DNA from 2 places in the Halomonas sp. SL1 genome. Region 1 is predicted to be linked to the other one. Evidence: predicted binding sites of a transcription regulator. Region 1 holds the regulator's gene; the other holds the start of a gene.

The links. Region 1 encodes PhoB, which activates phosphate uptake and scavenging genes when phosphate is short. Its sites were predicted from a motif close to TGTCATANNNNTGTCANA; they were not measured.
Region 2: the regulator PhoB is predicted to act here: its motif matches at 2,553-2,570, upstream of C9J49_RS14165 (glycosyltransferase family 1 protein).

The regions. Positions count from the first base shown of each region.
Region 1 covers NZ_PYUQ02000018.1:40,019-49,475, forward strand. Annotated here, with positions in the region: gene recG (ATP-dependent DNA helicase RecG) at 1-274, shown strand, start outside; gene C9J49_RS12235 (hypothetical protein) at 445-801, opposite strand; gene C9J49_RS12240 (HU family DNA-binding protein) at 874-1,149, opposite strand; gene C9J49_RS12245 (FAD-dependent oxidoreductase) at 1,316-2,476, opposite strand; gene C9J49_RS12250 (chorismate lyase) at 2,614-3,090, shown strand; gene ubiA (4-hydroxybenzoate octaprenyltransferase) at 3,144-4,037, shown strand; gene phoB (phosphate regulon transcriptional regulator PhoB) at 4,162-4,851, shown strand; gene phoR (phosphate regulon sensor histidine kinase PhoR) at 4,853-6,166, shown strand; gene cysZ (sulfate transporter CysZ) at 6,251-6,991, opposite strand; gene phoU (phosphate signaling complex protein PhoU) at 7,075-7,803, opposite strand; gene pstB (phosphate ABC transporter ATP-binding protein PstB) at 7,828-8,640, opposite strand; gene pstA (phosphate ABC transporter permease PstA) at 8,669-9,457, opposite strand, start outside.
Region 2 covers NZ_PYUQ02000021.1:22,153-31,609, forward strand. Annotated here, with positions in the region: gene C9J49_RS14150 (acetoacetate--CoA ligase) at 1-492, shown strand, start outside; gene C9J49_RS14155 (acetyltransferase) at 764-1,633, shown strand; gene C9J49_RS14160 (LysM peptidoglycan-binding domain-containing protein) at 1,582-2,508, shown strand; gene C9J49_RS14165 (glycosyltransferase family 1 protein) at 2,633-3,790, shown strand; gene C9J49_RS14170 (phosphatase PAP2 family protein) at 3,762-4,304, shown strand; gene C9J49_RS14175 (alpha-ketoglutarate-dependent dioxygenase AlkB) at 4,440-5,057, shown strand; gene gcvT (glycine cleavage system aminomethyltransferase GcvT) at 5,227-6,336, opposite strand; gene C9J49_RS14185 (sodium:alanine symporter family protein) at 6,403-7,779, opposite strand; gene gcvH (glycine cleavage system protein GcvH) at 8,279-8,671, shown strand; gene gcvP (aminomethyl-transferring glycine dehydrogenase) at 8,794-9,457, shown strand, end outside.

The DNA of each region.
Region 1 (9,457 bases):
CCACTCGCGCAAGCGACTGACGGTGATGCGCGAGACCACCGACGGCTTCCGCATCGCCGAGCAGGACCTGGAGATCCGCGGCCCCGGCGAGGTGCTGGGCACTCGCCAGACCGGCCTGGCGCAGATGAAGATCGCCGATCTGGAGCGCGACGCCGACCTGCTGCCGCGCATCTCGCCGCTGGCCGAGGCGCTGCTGGCCGAGCACCCCGAGGCCAGCCGGCCGCTGATCCGCCGCTGGCTGGGCGAGGAAGCCGGCCGCTACGGGCAGGTCTGACAGCTGCAAGCCAGCAGCGTGAAATCGTTCGCCGCAAAAGAAAACCCCGAAGGTGGAAGCCTTCGGGGTTTTCTTGTAGCTCGGCGCTTGTAGCTCGGCGCTTGTAGCTCGGCGCTTGTAGCTCGGCGCTTGTAGCTCGGCGCTTGTAGCTCGGCGCTTGTAGCTCGGCGCTACAGGTGCTTCAGCAGTCCCTGCAGGCGGTCGAGGTCCCTGGCATCGCCGACCAGCCGCACGCGGCCGGCCATCATGCCGTCGAGGAAGGCCTTCTGGGTGGGCTTGCGGAGCACCCGGATCGCGCTGTCCGCGTCCTCGAAACGCAGCTCCAGGTCGAGATCCACCGGCAGGCCGTTCCCGGTCTCGATGCCGCGAGGCGACATCCGATAGTGGCGGGCGATGGCGAGATCCTCGGTGCCGATGCCCCAGTCGAGGCGTTTCAGTTCACCCAGGCGCTCGCGGAAGGCGGGCTTGCGACGCAGCGCACGCTTGAGCAGCACGCCGAGCACCCACAGCATCAGGCGGAGCTTCATCGGGATACCGTTGGTCGGAAAGCGAAATGAGGAAGGATCGCGCGGCCCGAGCATCGGGCCGCGCCTCGCGCCTTACTTGGCGACGGCGTCCTTGAGGCCCTTGCCCGGCTTGAAGGCCACGGTCTTGCTGGCCGGAATGGTCAGGGACTCGCCGGTCTGGGGGTTCTTGCCGGTGCGGGCGGCACGCTCGCGCACGGTGAAGGTGCCGAAACCGATCAGCGACACGTCCTTGCCGTCGGACACGCTGCCGGTGATCTCGTCGAGAATGACGTTCAGCACCTGGCTGGCCTTGTCCTTGGAAAGATCGGCACGTTCGGCGATCGCCGCGGCGAGTTCGGGTTTGCGCATACAGCCCTCCTGGTTTGACATCCTGCCGATGATCCCATCGGCCGCATTGTTGTTCGCGGTGATTCATGCACCACTCGCATGCCGCCGACGGGGCGGCATGCGGATGACGCCGTGTGGCAACGCCGCTGCCAGACCCGGAATCCCGGGGGCGCCGTCGTTGACGTCACTAGCCTAGCAACGGCGGCGCAGCGCGCGCCAGTTCGACTTTCCGACGCACGCGGGCGCCTGTCAACGCAAATCCGATCAAACGTCCGTCTTCATCCTCGGCCAGGGCGCTCAGATCATGCCCCTCGCCCTCGATGCGCCAGCGGGCGGGAGAGACGGCGGGAGGAAGCGCCACCACCGGCAGCAGCGGCGTCTTCACCAGCACCGGCCAGGGCCCGTAGCGCACCTCGGTGGGCGTGCCGGAAAGCGTCGCCGCCAGCGCCTTGGCGCCGGCCTGCAGCGGCTGGACGTACATGGCATTGACGCCGTCGACGCAGGCCACGTCGCCCAGCGCATGGATGCCGGGCGTCGAGGTCGCCAGATGGCGGTCGACGAGAATCCCGGCCGGCCCCACGGCAAGCCCGGCCGCCTCGGCCAGCGCGGTGCGGGGCCGCAGGCCGGTGGCCACCAGCACCAGGTCGGCCTCGAGGGCGGTGCCGTCGTCCAGGCCCAGCGCCACCCGCTCGCCCTCGGGCGAAAGCAGGTCGACCATGCGCCCGGTGTGCAGGGCGATGCCGGCCTCGACGAAGGCCTCGCCCAGCGCCCGCCCCAGCGGCTCGGGCAGCAGCCGCGGCAGCGGCGCCGACTCCGGGGCGATCAGCTCGACCGCATGACCGCCGGCGGCCAGGTCGTTGGCGAACTCGCAGCCCACCAGGCCGATGCCGACCACGGCGACCCGCGCCGGGCGATCGAGCGCCGCCAGGGCGGCGTGGAAGGCACGGTAGTCGTCGAGATCGTTGACGGTATGGACCCGGCCGGCCAGCGCCTCGGGGATGGCGAAGGGCGGCGCCGGGGCCGCGCCGGTGGCCAGCACCAGCTCGCCCCAGGGCAGCCGCTCGGCGCCGAGGGTCAGGGTGCGCGCGGCCGGGTCGATGGCCTCGACCCGGGTGTGCGTGCGCATCGTCACACCGAGCTGGTCGGCCGCCTCCAGGGCGCTGCGCGAGGCCAGGCGATCCGGCGGCAGGCGCTTGGCGAAGCCGGTGGAGAGCAGCGGCTTGGAGTAGTCCTCGCCGCCGTCGGCGGTGATCAGGGTGATGGGGCGCTCGGACTGCCGGGTCCGGACCTGGCGCGCCAGGCCCAGCCCGGCCATGCCGGAGCCGATGATGGTCAGGGGTGCGCTCATGGGGCTCCTCGCTGCAGGGGCGCGACGGCCCGACATGGTACACTAGCCGCCCTTTGCATTGGACGCGGAGTAGCGCAGTGAATCACGGTCCGGCCCTCGCTCCCCGATGGCGCCCCCTGGCGGCGGCCCGCCCCGCCATGAGCCCGGCCTGGTGGCGTTGGGTCGCCTCACGGGACTCGCTGACCCGTCGGCTGATCGAGGCCGGCGCGCCGCGCCGCTTCCGGGTCAGGCTGCTCGACCAGCGCCTGGGCCGGCCGCGGCGCGACGAGGCCCTGGCACTGGGCATGGCGCCGGGCCGCCTGGCCTGGCGGCGCGAGGTCGCGCTGTGCCTCGACGACCGGCCCTGGGTGATGGCGCGCTCGGTGGCCCCGCTTCACGGCCTCCGTGGCCAGCGGCTGGCGGGCCTCGGCGAGCGCTCGCTGGGTCACTGGCTGTTCCGCCAGCCCGGCCTCGAGCGCGGCCCCATCGAGGTCAGCGCCGACCCGGCCCCCTTCCACGACGCTCCCGGCCCCTGGGGCCGACGCTCGGTGCTGCGCCACGGCCGCTTCGCGGTGCTGGTCCAGGAGTTCTTCCTCGACGACATGGCGGATGACCTGGCCCTGCCGGCGCGATAGGCTCCCAGGCATCGCCCGAAACCCGTGTCGTCCGATTCAACCGAGAGACCCACATGGAACGTTCCCTGATGCGCCCCAAGGGGCTGGACCGGCTGCCCGACTTCCTGCAACTGACCCGCCTCGACCGCCCCATCGGCACCTGGCTGCTGATGTGGCCGACGCTGTGGGCGCTGTGGACGGCGGCCGAGGGCGTTCCCGAGCGCCGGCTGCTGCTGATCTTCGTCGCCGGGGTCTACCTGATGCGGGCCGCGGGCTGCGTGGTCAACGACTACGCCGACCGCCACTTCGACGGCCACGTGAAGCGGACGAAGTCGCGTCCGCTGGCCACCGGACGCATCGGCGAAGGCGAGGCCAAGGCGCTGTTCGCCGGCCTGGTGCTGGCGGCCTTCGTGCTGGTGTGTTTCACCAACGCCTTCACCGTGATGCTGTCGGTGGGCGGCGTGATCCTGGCCTTCGTCTACCCCTTCATGAAGCGCTACACCCACCTGCCCCAGGTGGTGCTGGGGGCGGCCTTCTCGTGGGCCATTCCCATGGCCTTCGGCGCGGTGCTCGGCCAGGTGCCGCTGGAGGCCTGGCTGCTGTTCGCCGCCAACGTGCTGTGGACCGTGGCCTACGACACCGAGTACGCCATGGTCGACCGCGACGACGACCTGCGCATCGGCATCAAGTCCACCGCGGTGCTGTTCGGCCGTGCCGACCGGCTGATCATCGGCCTTTTGCAGCTGGCCACGCTGGCCCTGCTGGCCTGGGCCGGCGAACGCCTCGGCCTGGGCGGCTTCTTCTGGGTCGGCCTGGCCGCGATGGCCGCCACCTTCGTCCACCAGCAGCGGCTGATCCGCCATCGCGATCGCGATCTCTGCTTCCAGGCCTTCCTCAACAACCATTGGTCGGGGCTGCTGGCGTTCGCCGGCATCGCGCTGTCGCTGTGGCCGGCCGCCGGCGGGTGATGCCGGACGGGGTCGAACGACGGGGCTAAGCGGGGGCGACAGGCGGTGACTGTCACGGTATTGTCACAAGGACATGCTGTCATCGTCACCAATATGTCACTGATCTCGACCATGAGGCCCCGGGATGACCGCCAAGACCGTACTGATCGTCGATGATGAAGCGCCCATCCGCGAGATGATCGCCGTGGCGCTGGAGATGGCCGACTATCGCGTCCTCGAGGCGGACAATGCCCAGAGCGCCCACGCCATGGTCGTCGATCACCAGCCCGACCTGGTGCTGCTGGACTGGATGATGCCCGGCACCAGCGGCGTCGAGCTCGCCCGCCGCCTGAAGCGCGAGGAAGGCACCTCGGAACTGCCGATCATCATGCTCACCGCCAAGGGCGAAGAGGACAACAAGATCCAGGGCCTCGAATCCGGGGCCGACGACTACATCACCAAGCCCTTCTCGCCCCGCGAGCTGGTGGCGCGCCTCAAGGCGGTGCTGCGCCGCGCCACGCCGCGCGGCGTCGAGGAGCCGGTGCAGGTCGAGGGCCTGATGCTCGACCCGGTCAGCCACCGGGTCAGCATCGACGGCCAGTCGCTGGAGATCGGCCCCACCGAGTACCGCCTGCTGCAGTTCTTCATGACCCACCAGGAGCGCGCCTATACCCGCGGCCAGCTGCTGGATCAGGTCTGGGGCGGCAACGTCTACGTCGAGGAGCGCACCGTGGACGTGCACATCCGCCGCCTGCGCAAGGCGCTGGGCGAGCCGCACCAGCAGCTGATCCAGACCGTGCGCGGGACCGGCTACCGCTTCTCCGCCAAGGGCTGACGTGGGCCGGCTGTGGCGACGCGAATGGTGGCGGCTGGGTGCCCTGGTGGGCGCCGGCGCCCTGGTCGGCTGGCCCTTCGGCTTCAGCGGCACCGGCATCGCCGTGGGGCTCGCCCTCTATCTCTTCTACCAGCTGCGCCAGCTGCACGCCCTGCAGGAATGGCTGACCCATCATCCCCATGACGAGCCGCCCTCGGCCTCCGGCCTGTGGGGCGAGCTGTTCGATCGCCTCTACCGCTACCAGAAGGGCCAGCGCCTCACCCAGCGCCGGCTGCGCGACACCCTGAGCCGTATCCAGGAGTCCTCGGAGGCGATGCGCGACAGCGTGGTGATGCTCGACCGCCACGGCGACATGGAGTGGTGGAACAGCGCCGCCGAACGCATGCTGGGCCTCAAGCCGGCCCTGGACCGCGGCCAGCACATCACCAACCTGATGCGCGACCCAAGCTTCGTCGACTACTTCCACGCCCGGGACTATCGCGAGCCGCTGACGCTGTGCTCGCCGATCGACGAGAACCTCATCCTGCAGTTCCAGATCACCCTCTACGGCGACGACGAGCGCCTGGTGATGGCCCGCGACATCACCCGCCTGCACCGCCTGGAGCAGATGCGCCGCGACTTCGTGGCCAACGTGTCCCACGAGCTGCGCACCCCGCTCACCGTGCTGGCGGGCTACCTCGAGACCTACGGCGACATGGCCGAGATGCTGCCCGAGCGCCTGGGCCGAGGCATCGGCCAGATGCAGAGCCAGACCAAGCGCATGCAGAACCTGGTCAACGACCTGCTGCTGCTGTCGCGGCTGGAGAACGACCAGGGCGGCCACGACGACATCCGCATCGACCCCACCAGCCTGCTCGAGGCCGTGCGGCGCGACGCCGAGGCGCTGTCCGAGGGCCACCACCAGCTGGAGGTGGCGGTCGAGGAGCCCCGCGGCCTGCTCGGCTCGGAGAAGGAGCTGCACAGCACCGTTTCCAACCTGGCCTTCAATGCCGTGCGCTATGCCGGCGAGGGCAGCCGCATCGTGCTGCGCTGGCGCCCCTGGGGCGACGGCGCCTGCCTGGAGGTGGAGGACGACGGCGAGGGCATCGATCCGCTGCACATCCCGCGCCTGACCGAGCGCTTCTACCGGGTCGACAAGGGCCGCAGCACCGCCACCGGCGGCACCGGCCTGGGGCTGGCCATCGTCAAGCACGTGCTGCTGCGCCACGACGCCCAGCTGGAGATCGACTCCCGGCTCGGCGAGGGCGCCACCTTCCGCTGCATCTTCCCCGCCGCCCGCCTCACCGACGCCGCGCCGGCTTCGCGGCGCGCTTGATCCCGTACCCGGACGCCACTCCGCCCGACGCAGGCCGGGCGGAGGGATGTCACGTGATCACGACGCCTGCCCGGGGCGCGGGCATCAGCGCCTCGCCGGGGCAGCATCGGGCGTCAGCGCCCGGTAGTGGTCTTCCCACATCAGCACCGCGCCGGCCACGGCACCGGGCAGCAGGAACAGGTTGGCCAGCGGCAGCCAGGTGATCAGCATCACCCAGCCGCCGTAGGTGAACGTCGGCCAGCGGCGCGCGGCCAGCCGGCGGCGCATGTCGGCGAAGGTCACCTTGTTGTTGTCCATGGGATAGTCGAGGTAGGTGACCGCCATCATCCAGGCCGAGAACAGCAGCCACAGCAGCGGGGCGACCAGGTTGATCACCGGGATCCAGCCGATCACGAACAGCAGCGCCATGCGCGGCAGGATGTAGCCTAGCTTGACCAGTTCACGGCCCAGGGCATCGATGGCGGTGCGTGCCAGGCCACGGTCGTCCAACGGCGGCCGGCCGGTCACCTCGCGCTCGACCTTCTCGGCCAGCAGGCCGTAGAAGGGCGCGGCGATCAGCTGGGTCACCAGGGTGAAGCTGAAGAACACGATCAGCCCCAGGCTGAGCACGAACAGCGGCCAGATCAGCCACGACAGCCAGTCGAGCCAGCCCGGCACCATGGCCATCCAGCCGTCGAGCCAGCCGCCGAAGTGGGTCAGCACGTAGCTCAGCATGGCAGCGTAGACCACCAGGTTGGCCAGTATCGGCAGGAACACGTAGCGGCGCAGGCCGGGGGTGTAGACCAGGCGGGTTCCCCGGGACAGCGCCGAGAAGGCATCCAGCATCGGTATCGTTTCCTCCATCACGACGACGGCGGCCGTCGCCAGGGGCGACGGCCGCTTCTTTGACGGTAGCGGTCGAGCGGGGTTCAGCCCTCGTCGCCGCGCACCTCGTCGTCGAGATCATCCGGGGCCGTGTGGCGGATGTCGAGCCCCTTGACCAGATAGACCACGTATTCGGCCAGGTTGTTGGAGTGATCGCCGATCCGCTCCAGGGCACGCAGGATCCACATGATGCCGAGTACCGGGGATATCGCCCGGGCGTCTTCCATCATGAAGGTCATCAGCGAGCGCATGGCGCTCTTGTACTCGTTGTCGACCTGCTCGTCCTCCTGGACCACCTTGAGCGCCATCTCGGTGTCGAAGCGGGCAAAGGCGGTCAGGGCGTCGCGCATCATCTTGCGCACGTGCTCGCTGATCACGCGTACCTCGACGAAGCCGCGGCTGCCGTTCTGGCTCTCGACCAGCTCCAGGGCGTTGCGGGCGATCTTGCTGGCCTCGTCGCCGATGCGCTCCAGGTCGGAGGCGGCGCGGATCACCGCCAGCACCAGGCGCAGGTCGGAGGCCGCCGGCTGACGGCGGGCCAGGATCTGGGTGCACTCGTCGTCGATCTTGATCTGCATGTCGTTGACGGCGCGATCGTTGTCGACCACTCGCTCGGCCAGGGCGGAATCGCTGTCGAGCAGGGCACGGACGGCGTCCTGTACCTGCTTCTCGACCAGACCGCCCATGGCCATCAGGTGGGTCTTGAGCTCCTCGAGCTCATGATTGAACTGCCGCGAGATGTGCTGGCTGTGGATATCGCTGGTGATGTCCATGAGACTCTCCTGAGGGCGCTGGCGTCAGGCCATGCGTCCGGTAATGTAGTTCTCGGTGCGCGCGAGGCGCGGATTGGTGAACAGGGTATCGGTGGGGGCGTACTCCACCAGTTCGCCGCCCTGCAGGAAGGCGGTGAAATCCGAGACCCGTGCCGCCTGCTGCATGTTGTGGGTGACCAGCACCAGGGTCAGGCTCGACTTCAGGTTGCGGATCAGCTCCTCGACCTTGAGCGTCGAGATCGGGTCCAGGGCCGAGGCCGGCTCGTCGAGCAGCAGCACCTCGGGCTCCACCGCCAGGGTCCGGGCGATCACCAGGCGCTGCTGCTGGCCGCCGGACAGCGCCCAGGCCGAGGCCTGGAGGCGATCCTTGACCTCTTCCCACAGCGCCGCCGAGCGCAGTGACCACTCGACGATGTCGTCGATACGCCGCTTGCGCAGCCCGCCCTGCAGCCGCAGCCCGAACGCCACGTTGTCGTAGATCGACATCGGGAAGGGGTTCGGCGCCTGGAACACCATGCCGACCCGCCGGCGCAGCTCGGCCACCGCCACCTCGGGGGCATGGATCTCCTGGCCCTCGAGCCGAATCTCGCCCTCCCGCCGCACGTCCTCGTTGAGGTCGTGCAGGCGGTTGAGGGCGCGCAGCAGGGTCGACTTGCCGCAGCCCGAGGGCCCGATGAAGGCGGTGACCCGATGACGCGGCACCCGCAGGCTGAGGTCGCGCAGCGCCGGCTTGTCGCCGTAGCGCAGCCCGAAGCCCGAGATCTCCAGGCAGGAGGCCTCGGGCGCGAAATCGATGAAGGCTCCGTGCCGCGGAGCCGGGTCCTGCTTGACCGGCATTACATACCCCTTGGCACCACGGCCGGCCTCAGAGACGCGAGAGGCTACCGTGGCGTGATCTCAGATGATGGCGCAGAAATATTGCAGTCAGGTTAAGCACCAGGATCACCAGTACCAGCAGCAGCGCCGTGGCATAGACCAGCGGCATTGCCGCCTGGACATCGTTGCTGTGGAAGGCGGTATCGAAGATGTGATAGCCCAGATGCATGAACTTCCTTTCAAGGTGAAGGAAGGGGAAGTCGCCGTCCAGCGGCACCTGGGGCGCGAGCTTGGCCACGCCGACCAGCATCAAGGGGGCCACCTCGCCGGCCGCCCGGGCCACCGCCAGGATCATCCCGGTGAGCATCGCCGGGGTGGCCATCGGCAGCACCACCCGGCTGAGCATCTCCAGGCGGGTGGCGCCCAGCGCCAGGGCGCCTTCGCGCTGGCGGTCGGGGATCCGCGCCAGCCCCTCCTCGGTGGCCACGATCACCACCGGCAGGGTCAGCAGCGCCAGGGTCAGCGAGGCCCACAGCAGGCCCCCGGTACCGAAGGTCGGCGATGGCAGCGATTCCTCGAAGAACCATTGATCGAGGCGGCCCCCGAGGCCGTAGACGAACACCCCGAGGCCGAACACGCCGTAGACGATGGAGGGGACGCCGGCCAGGTTGCGCACGCCGATGCGCACCAGCCGGGTCAGGCGCCCCTGGTGGGCCACCTCGTTGAGATAGACCGCCGCCAGCACACCGAAAGGCGTGACCAGCAGCGACATCAGCATCACCATCAGGATGGTGCCGAAGATCGCCGGCCAGACCCCGCCCTCGACGTTGCCCGCCCG
Region 2 (9,457 bases), on a different contig from region 1:
TATCACGACGCCTACTTCTCCACCTTCCCCGGCGTCTGGGCCCATGGCGACTATGCCGAGATCACCCCGGAGGACGGCCTGATCATCCACGGCCGTTCGGACGCCGTGCTCAATCCCGGCGGGGTGCGCATCGGCACCGCCGAGATCTACCGTCAGGTGGAAAAGGTCGAGGAGGTGCTGGAGTCGCTGTGCATCGGCCAGGAGTGGGAAGACGATATCCGCGTGGTGCTGTTCGTGCGCCTGCGCCCGGGGCTGACCCTGGACGACGCCCTGCGCGACAAGGTCCGCCAGACGATCCGCGCCAACGCCACCCCGCGTCACGTGCCGGCGAAGATCCTCCAGGTCGAGGACCTGCCGCGCACCCTGTCGGGCAAGCTGGTGGAGCTCGCCGTGCGCAACGTGGTCCACGGCCGGCCGGTCAGGAACAGGGAAGCACTGGCCAATCCCGATGCGCTGTCGCTTTTCGAGGATCTTCCCGAACTGAGGGACTGACGAGGACGAGAGGCGCCGTGGACAGGTCGTAGCGGGCGTCTTGACCAAGGATGGCCAGCACTGGCCCTGCAAGCGGAGCCGAATGCGAAGCGCCGCAGGCCATCGCGGGCGACAGGAGAGTATTCCTGCGTGTCCTCGCGACTTGGCGCCGGAGCGGCCCGAGTCGTCGACGACACAGGCCCCCAAGCATGATGTTGCCCTCACCGCTGGGCACCCCCGCCACGATCCATTAGCATTGACCCCTATAGCTTTCTTCAAGGAGACCGACGGCATGTCGACCCTCAGGGGGATCGTCAGCCTGCTGCTGCTGACCCTCAACACCCTGTGCTGGGCGGTGCCGCTGATCGCGCTCACCCTGCTCAAGCTGATCACCCCGGGCCGCCCGCTGCGGCGCCGGGTGCTGCGCTGGCTGAACGGCGTGGCCCTGGGCTGGGTCGACGTCAACCTGTGGTGGATCCGCCACTGGATTCGCCCCGACTTGCGCGTCGACCTGCCGGAGGGGCTGAGCCGCGACGAATGGTGGCTGGTATTGGCCAATCACCGCAGCTGGACCGATATCTTCGCGCTGTTCCTGGCCCTGCACCGTCGGCTGCCGATGCCGCACTTCTTCGTCAAGCGCCAGCTGATCTGGATCCCGGTGGTCGGGCTGGCCTTCTGGGCACTGGAGTTCCCGATGCTGCGCCGGCTGACCCGCGAGCAGCGCGAACGCCATCCGCACCTGGCCCGCCGCGACCGAGAAGCCACCGAACGCATGTGCGCCCATGCCCGGGAGCGCCCGATCGCCATCTACAACTTCGTCGAAGGCACCCGCTTCACGCCGGCCAAGCACGCCGCCCGCCACAGCCCCTACCGGCACCTGCTGCCGCCGCGCGCCGGCGGCATCGCCCAGGTGCTGGGCCTGCTCGGCGACCGGCTGGGCGGCATTCTCGACGTGACGCTTCGCTATTCGCGCCCCGAACCCCGCTTCTGGGATTTCCTCTGCGGCCGCGAGGGCACGATCCACCTGACTGCCCGCCGCCTGACCGTGCCCGAGTGGATGACTCAGGGCGACTATCACCAGGATCCCGCCTACAAGGAACGCTTCCACACATGGCTCAACGCCCAGTGGCAGGCCAAGGACGCCGCCCTCGATACGCCCTGACGTTTCTCACGCTGCTGCTGATCGCCCTGCTGGCCGGCTGCGCCGGCCCCTCGGGAGTGATGCGCGGCGGCTCGCCCGCCGGCAACTGGGTAACCATCCAGCGAGGCGACACCCTGGGCGCGATCGCACGACGCGCCGACGTGCCACTGGTGCGGCTGAGACGCTTCAATCCCGGCGTGAATCCGCGCGGCCTGGCCGTGGGGCAGCGTATCCTGGTGCCCAGCCAGAACGAGCGCGCCCCGTCCGGCGGCCCCTATCGCTACCAGATCCGCCCCGGGGATACCTACAGCGCCATCGCCCGGCGCTTCGGCACCTCGCCGGTCAGCATTGCCGCGGCCAACACTGGCGTCAGCCCCACCGACCTCAAGGTCGGCCAGCTGGTCTCGGTGCCGCTGCACGGCACCCGGACCGCCTCGAGCCGCCGCAGCACGTCCAGCGCCCCGTCACGCTCGTCGTCACCGAGCCCGCGGCCGGCGCCCGATCCCGGCCCGGTGCCGAGCGATGCCCGCGACTGGCCCTGGCCGCTGGACGACTATCGGGTCGCCCGCGCCTTCGGCCAGGACAGCCGCGGCACCCTGCAACCCATGCTGCTGGCCACCGACCAGGGCGCCCGCGCCAAGTCCGTGGCCGACGGCGAGGTCCGCTTCGCCGACAGCATGCGTCAGCTCGGCCGGGTGGTGATCGTGCACCATGCGGACAACCTGCAGAGCGTCTACGCCATGTGCGACAGCCTGCTGGTGGACAGCGGCACCCGGGTCAGCCAGGGCACGCCGCTGTGCACCGTGAGCCGACATGCCTCCACCGGGCGCTATGACCTGCTGTTCGACATGCGTCACGGCGGCAAGCCCATCGACCCCCGCACCGTGCTGCGTTGACTTGGTCGAAAGCCGCGACGACTGTCATCGCGGCGTCATGACGATGTCGCGGTGCTGTCACCCCGCCCGGCCATCCTGAATCGTCAACGGGGCCACTCCGGCCACCGACGTCACGAGGATGGACATGCGCATCTGCCTGGTCAGCGAAACCTGGACGCCGGACATCAACGGCGTGGCCCACACCCTGGCCCAGCTCAGCGGCCAGCTGCGGGAACGCGGCTTCTCGTTGCAGCTGGTGCGTCCGCGCCCCGCCAACGGCGAGCATCGCGCCGAGGGCATGGACAGCGAACTCCAGGTGCGCGGCGCCTCCGTGCCGGGCTATCGCGAGGTGCGCCTCGGCTTTCCCTCCGGCGGCCGCATCCGTCGGCTGTGGCAGGCCGAGCGCCCCGACGTCGTCTACGTGGCCACCGAGGGCCCGCTCGGCTGGTCGGCGCTGACCGCCGCCGAGAAGCTGGGCATTCCCGTGGTCAGCGGCTGGCACACCAACTTCGATCACTACTGCCGGGACTACGGCGTCGACTGGCTGCGCCCGCTGGTCACCCAGCGCCTGCGCCGCTTCCACAACCGCTGCGGCGCCACTCTGGTGCCGACCCACGCCCAGGCCCGCGACCTCGGCCAGCGCGGCTTCGAGCGGGTCAAGGTGATGGCGCGCGGCATCGACGGCGAACGCTTCTCCCCGGCCCATCGCGACCCGGCCCTGCGCGAGCAATGGGGCGCCGACGAGCACCGCCCGGTGGCGCTGTACGTGGGCCGACTGGCGCCGGAGAAGAACCTCGACCTGCTGCGCGACACCTTCGCCGCCATGCTCGACGCCCATCCCGGCCTCACGCTGGTGGTGGTCGGCGACGGCCCCGGCCGCGCCAACCTCGAGCGCGCCCTGCCCCAGGCCCACTTCGCCGGCTTCGTCTCGCCGGACGACCTGATCCGCTACTACGCCAGCGCCGACCTGTTCGTCTTCCCGTCGATCTCCGAGACCTGGGGCAACGTGCTGCTCGAGGCCATGGCCAGCGGCCTGGCGACCGTCGCCTTCCGCCACGCCGCCGGCGCGGAGCTGATCGAGGACGACGTCAACGGCGTGCATCTGGCGGTCGGCGACGAGGCCGGCTTCCGCGACGCCGCGGTGGCGCTGTGCCAGCAGCCGGCCCGCTACGGCCGCCTCGGCCGCGCCGCCCGCCAGCGCGCCCTTGGCTACCGCTGGCCCGCCATCACCGATGACTTTCTCGCCGCCCTGACCCACGCCCGGGAGATGTCCGATGAAACCTCGCGCCCCTGCCGTGTTTGACCGCCTGGATACGCTCGAATGGCACCTCTGCCAGCGCCTGGCCGGGTTCAGCATCCACCGCCCCTGGCTGTGGTCGCTGCGCCTGGCCAGCAAGGCCGGCGACTGGCCGATCTGGATGGCGCTGATCGCCGGCCAACCCTGGCTGCACGGCCGCGACGAGGGCTGGCGACTGACCTTCCACTACACCCTGACCGCGCTGGTGGCGATCGCCTTCTACCGGCTGGTGAAGACGCGGCTGTGCCGCGAGCGCCCCTTCATCACCTTCTCGAGCATCGCCTGCCAGGAGCCGGCCCGGGATCGCTACAGCTTTCCCAGCGGCCATACCATGCACGCGGTGATGTTCTGCACCCTGGTCGCGGCGCACTCGCCCTGGCTGCTGCCGGCGCTGATCCCGGTCGCCGCCCTGATCGCGATCTCCCGGGTCGGCCTCGGCCTGCACTACATCAGCGATGTCATCGCCGGCGCCGCCATCGGCTATGCCATGGCGCTGGCAAGCCTGGCGCTGATTGCCTGACTACCGGGCTGCACCCTCCGGATATGAACTTCTCTTAGGGGTCAGACCCCTCAATCTGCTTAGGGCAGTCTGCCCCCTCAATTGCCAGATCTACTGGCAATGGTTTCCTGACACCTGGGCTGGCACCCTAAGGGGATGGATCTGTTTTCTCCCTCCGCCGATGACGGCGAGCGGCTGCTCGAGCGTCCACCGCTGCATCGCTTCGCCCGTCTGCTGGGCAGCGATGCCGCCGACGCGGCGCTGGCCCGGCTCGACGCCGAACTGGACTGGCAGCGCCCGACGCTGCGCCTCTACGGCCGCGATCACCCGATTCCCCGCCGCCAGGTGTGGATGGGCGACGCCGACTACCGCTACTCGGGCCAGCACTTCGCGCCGACGCCCTGGCATCCCGTCGCGCTGGCGATTCGTGACGCCGCCGTGGCGCGACTGGCTCGCACCGGCATCGAGACCCATTTCAACAGCGTGCTGCTCAACCGCTATGCCGACGGCGACGAGCGCATGGGCTGGCACAGCGACGACGAGCCGGAGCTCGGCGAGGCGCCGCTGATCGCCGCCGTCAGCCTCGGCGCCGACCGCCCGCTGCGTTTTCGCTGGAAGGATCGCCACGCCCCGGCCTTCAACGTCGACCAGCCCCACGACAGCCTGCTGCTGATGGGACCCGGCACACAGGCCGACCTGGAGCATGCCCTGCTGCCGAGGCGCGCTCACGGCCTGCGGATCAGCCTGACGTTTCGCTGGGTGCGGGACGACTGACGCTCCCTCTCCTTGGCCGCTCAGCCCTGGCCCATTCTCCACACACCATCCGCACGACGCGCACAAAAAACGGCCACCCCTTCGGGATGGCCGTCTCTGACTCGACGCACCTGCGAAACACGGCTTCGTCGATGTACTCAGTCCAGGATGCTGAGATAACGGTATAACATCAGCCGCGATGGTAGCCCGGGGTAACGAAGGGCATCTTGCTGACCACCATCGGCAGGCGCTTGCCACGCACCTCGGCGAAGACCGTGGTGCCGACCTCAGCCCGGTCGATGGTCACGTAGCCCATCGCCACCGGCTTGCCGACGCTGGGGCCGAAGCCGCCGGAGGTCACCACGCCCACGGCATTGCCCTGGTCGTCGAACAGCTCGGCGCCCTCGCGCACCGGAGCACGCCCCTCGCCGAGCAGGCCCACACGCTTGCGGCGATGATCCTTCTCGGCCACCTGATGCAGGATCAGATCGGCACCGGGGAAGCCACCGGCCCGCTCGCCGCCGCGGCGGCGCGGCTTGCCGATGGCCCAGATCAGGCCGCCCTCCACCGGGGTGGTCGCGGTGTCGATATCGTGGCCGTAGAGACACAGCCCGGCCTCGAGGCGCAGCGAATCGCGCGCCCCCAGCCCGATCGGCTCGACCTCCTCCTCGGCCAGCAGGCGACGCGCCAGGGCCTCGGTGTCCTCGGCGGCCACCGAGATCTCGAAGCCGTCCTCCCCGGTGTAGCCGCTGCGGCTGACCCAGGTCTCGATGCCGTCGAGGGTAAAGCGGCCGTGCTGCATGAACACCATCTCGCAGGCCTCGGGACACAGGCGCGCCATGACGTCGGCCGCCTTCGGCCCCTGCAGCGCCAGCAGGCCACGATCCAGCACCTCGACCTCGTGACCGGCCAGGCCACGACGCAGGTGAGCGATGTCCTGTTCCTTGCAGGCCGCATTGACGACCAGGTAGAGGTGATCGCCGCCATTGACGATCATCAGGTCGTCGAGGATACCCCCCTCCTCGGAGGTGAACAGCCCATAGCGCTGCTGCCCCTCGGCCAGGCCGACCAGATCGGCGGGGACCAGGGTCTCCAGCGCCTGGGCCGGCTCGGGGCCACGTACCAGCACCTGCCCCATGTGCGAGACATCGAACAGGCCGCAGGCCTGGCGGGTATGCTCGTGCTCCTTCTTGACGCCCAGCGCGTACTGCACCGGCATGCTGTAGCCGGCGAAGGGCACCATCTTGGCACCGAGTTCGAGATGGAGATCGTGAAGCGGCGTCTGGCGTTGTTCGTTCATCGCGGTCGTATCACTCCCATGAAAGCGAGGGCGCGGGCCGGAGAACGGTCCCGCGCCGCATGTTGTTTACTTGTTGAGGTCTTCGCCCGGCAGCACTTCCTTGCCGTCGAAGTAGTCGCGGGTCAGCTTGAACACCACCGGCGACAGCAGCGCCAGGGCAATCAGGTTCGGGATCGCCATCATGGCGTTGAACACGCTGGCCAGCAGCCACACGAAGCCGAGCGGCAGCACCGAGCCGACGAAGATGGCCAGGATGTAGACCACCCGGTAGTACTTGATGGCGCCCACGCCGAACAGGTACTCGAAGCACTTCTCACCGTAGAAGGCCCAGCCGAGGATGGTGGTGAAGGCAAACACCGCCAGGGCGAAGGACACCACGTACTGGCCGATGCCCGGCAGCGCCTCGTTGAACGACAGCGTGGTAAGGGCCGCGCCGGTCTCGCCGGAGGTCCAGGCGGTGGTGAGGATCGCCAGCGCGGTGATGGAGCACACCACGATGGTGTCGATGAAGGTACCGAGCATGGCGATCAGGCCCTGGCGGACCGGGTTCTTGGTCTGCGCCGCGGCGTGGGCGATCGGCGCGCTGCCGAGGCCGGCCTCGTTGGAGAACACGCCGCGGGCGACGCCGAACTGGATCGCCTTGGCCACGGCCGCACCGGCGAAGCCGCCCGCCGCGGAGATCGGCGTGAAGGCATGGCCGAAGATCAGGCCCAGGGCGTGGCCGATCTGGTCGGCATTGATGATCAGCACCAGCAGGCCACAGACGATGTAGGCCACGGCCATGATCGGCACCAGCTTGCCCGCCACCTTGGCGATGCGCTTGATGCCCCCCAGGATGACGGCGCCGGCCAGCACCATGATCACCAGGCCGGTGACCCAGTGCGGCAGGCCGATGGACTCGCCCAGGCCGTCGGCCACCGAGTTGGACTGCACGGTGTTGCCGATGCCGAAGGCCGCCACAGCGCCGAACAGCGCGAAGGCGCCGCCCATCCAGGCCCACTTCTGACCCAGGCCGTTGCGGATGTAGTACATCGGACCGCCGACGTGATCGCCGGCCTCGTCGACCTGGCGATAGCGCACGGCCAGCACCGCCTCGGAGAACTTGGTGGCCATGCCCACCAGGGCGGTGATCCACATCCAGAACACCGCGCCGGGACCGCCGAGGAAGATGGCGGTCGCCACACCGGCGATGTTACCGGTGCCGATGGTCGCGGACAGTGAGGTCATCAGCGCATTGAACGGCGAGACCTCGCCTTCGCCCTCTTCACCCTTCTCGGTGCTGCGCCCTTTCCACAGCAGCTTGAAGCCCGTGCCCAGCTTGCGGATGGGCATCGCCTTCAGGCCGGCCTGCAGATAGAGGCCGACCCCCAGCAGCAGCACCAGCATCAAGGGGCCCCACACGACCCCTTCGATGGCCGATAGAAAATTGGTCAAGGTTTCCACGTCTTGTCTCCCTAAAGCTTGTTGTTATGCACCAACGTGCAATGTCTTGCGGGCGAGTGATACCAACGATGATACGAACTCGCGTACCATAGCGGATCATTCCGTTGGCGCTCTAGTCTCCTATAGGAAAATACGGCAATTTCGCCAGCTCACAGCATGAAGCATAGCCGAGATCGCATCTGACACCGGACGCACCGGCGCCAGCGCGGCCACACCCGCCGCACTCGGAGAAACTTGTTTCTTATCGGAAACAGGCGCCACTCTAGCCGCCTGCCACCAGGGGAGCAAGCCCGGCTCCGTTACGGCCCGCACACTCGGCATACGGCGCCGAGCAGGCTCACGCCATGACAAACGAGCAGGAATCCCCGGCCCGGCCTACGCTGGGAGGGGCGTTCACGCATCCCCCCGCAATGCCCCATGGCGTCCGGGGCTCGCCAAACGCCGCCGGGGGCGTTAGGATGCCCCCACACCAGAAACCTTTTTCGTATAGGAAAACGTCATGAGTGCTATCCCCGCCAACCTGCGCTACGCCGAAAGCCACGAGTGGATCCTCGACAACGGCGACGGCACGGTGACCATCGGCATCACCGACCACGCCCAGCAGTCCCTCGGCGACGTGGTCTTCGTCGAGCTGCCCGAGGTGGGTGCCGCCCTGGCCAAGGGCGACGAGTTCGGCGTGGTCGAGTCGGTCAAGGCCGCCTCCGATCTCTACGCCCCGCTGTCCGGCGAGGTCGTCGCGGTCAACGAGGAACTCGAGGACGCGCCCGAGACCCTGAACGAATCGCCCTATGAAGACGGCTGGATCCTGAAGCTGCGCCTCGAGGAAACCAGCGCTCTCGACGACCTGCTCGACGCCGACGCTTACCAGGCGCTGGCCGACGCCGAGGACTGATCCGACCCCGTCGGTCCCGGCGGCGGGGCATGGCCGCCCAGGGCACCCCTGGCGCCGTGCCCCGCGTTCCCCTCTTCCCTTTATTCCTGCCCGCATCGGGCGCGACCGCAATAGGGTATTCCATGGCTTTCGAACAACGCCGCCTGGCCGAACTGGCCAACCATGACGCCTTCCTCCGTCGCCACAACGGCCCGGAGGCCTCCGACGTGGCCACCATGCTGGACACTCTGGGCATGGACAGCCTGGCCAGCCTGCTCGAGCGCACCCTGCCGGCCGGCATCCGCCTGGGCCGCGAGCTGGACCTGGACCCGCCGCGCAGCGAAGCCGAAGCCCTGGACTACCTTCATCGCCTGGCTCGCCAGAACCGCGTGGCCCGGAGCTACATCGGGCAGGGGTACTACGACACCCACCTGCCGGCGGTCATCCAGCGCAACGTGCTGGAGAACCCCGGCTGGTACACCGCCTATACCCCGTATCAGCCGGAGATCTCCCAGGGGCGCCTGGAAGGCCTGCTCAACTTCCAGCAGATGGTCATGGACCTCACCGGCATGAGCCTGGCCAACGCCTCGCTGCTGGATGAGGCCACCGCCGCCGCCGAAGCCATGGCGCTGTGCCGTCGCGCCAACAAGAAGGCCAAGACCAACGCCTTCTTCGTCGCCGACGACGTCTTCCCGCAGACCCTCGACGTGGTGCGCACCCGCGCCCACTACTTCGACTTCGAGCTGATCGTCGCCCCGGCCGCGGAAGTCGCCGAGCACGATGTCTTCGGCGCTCTGCTGCAGTACC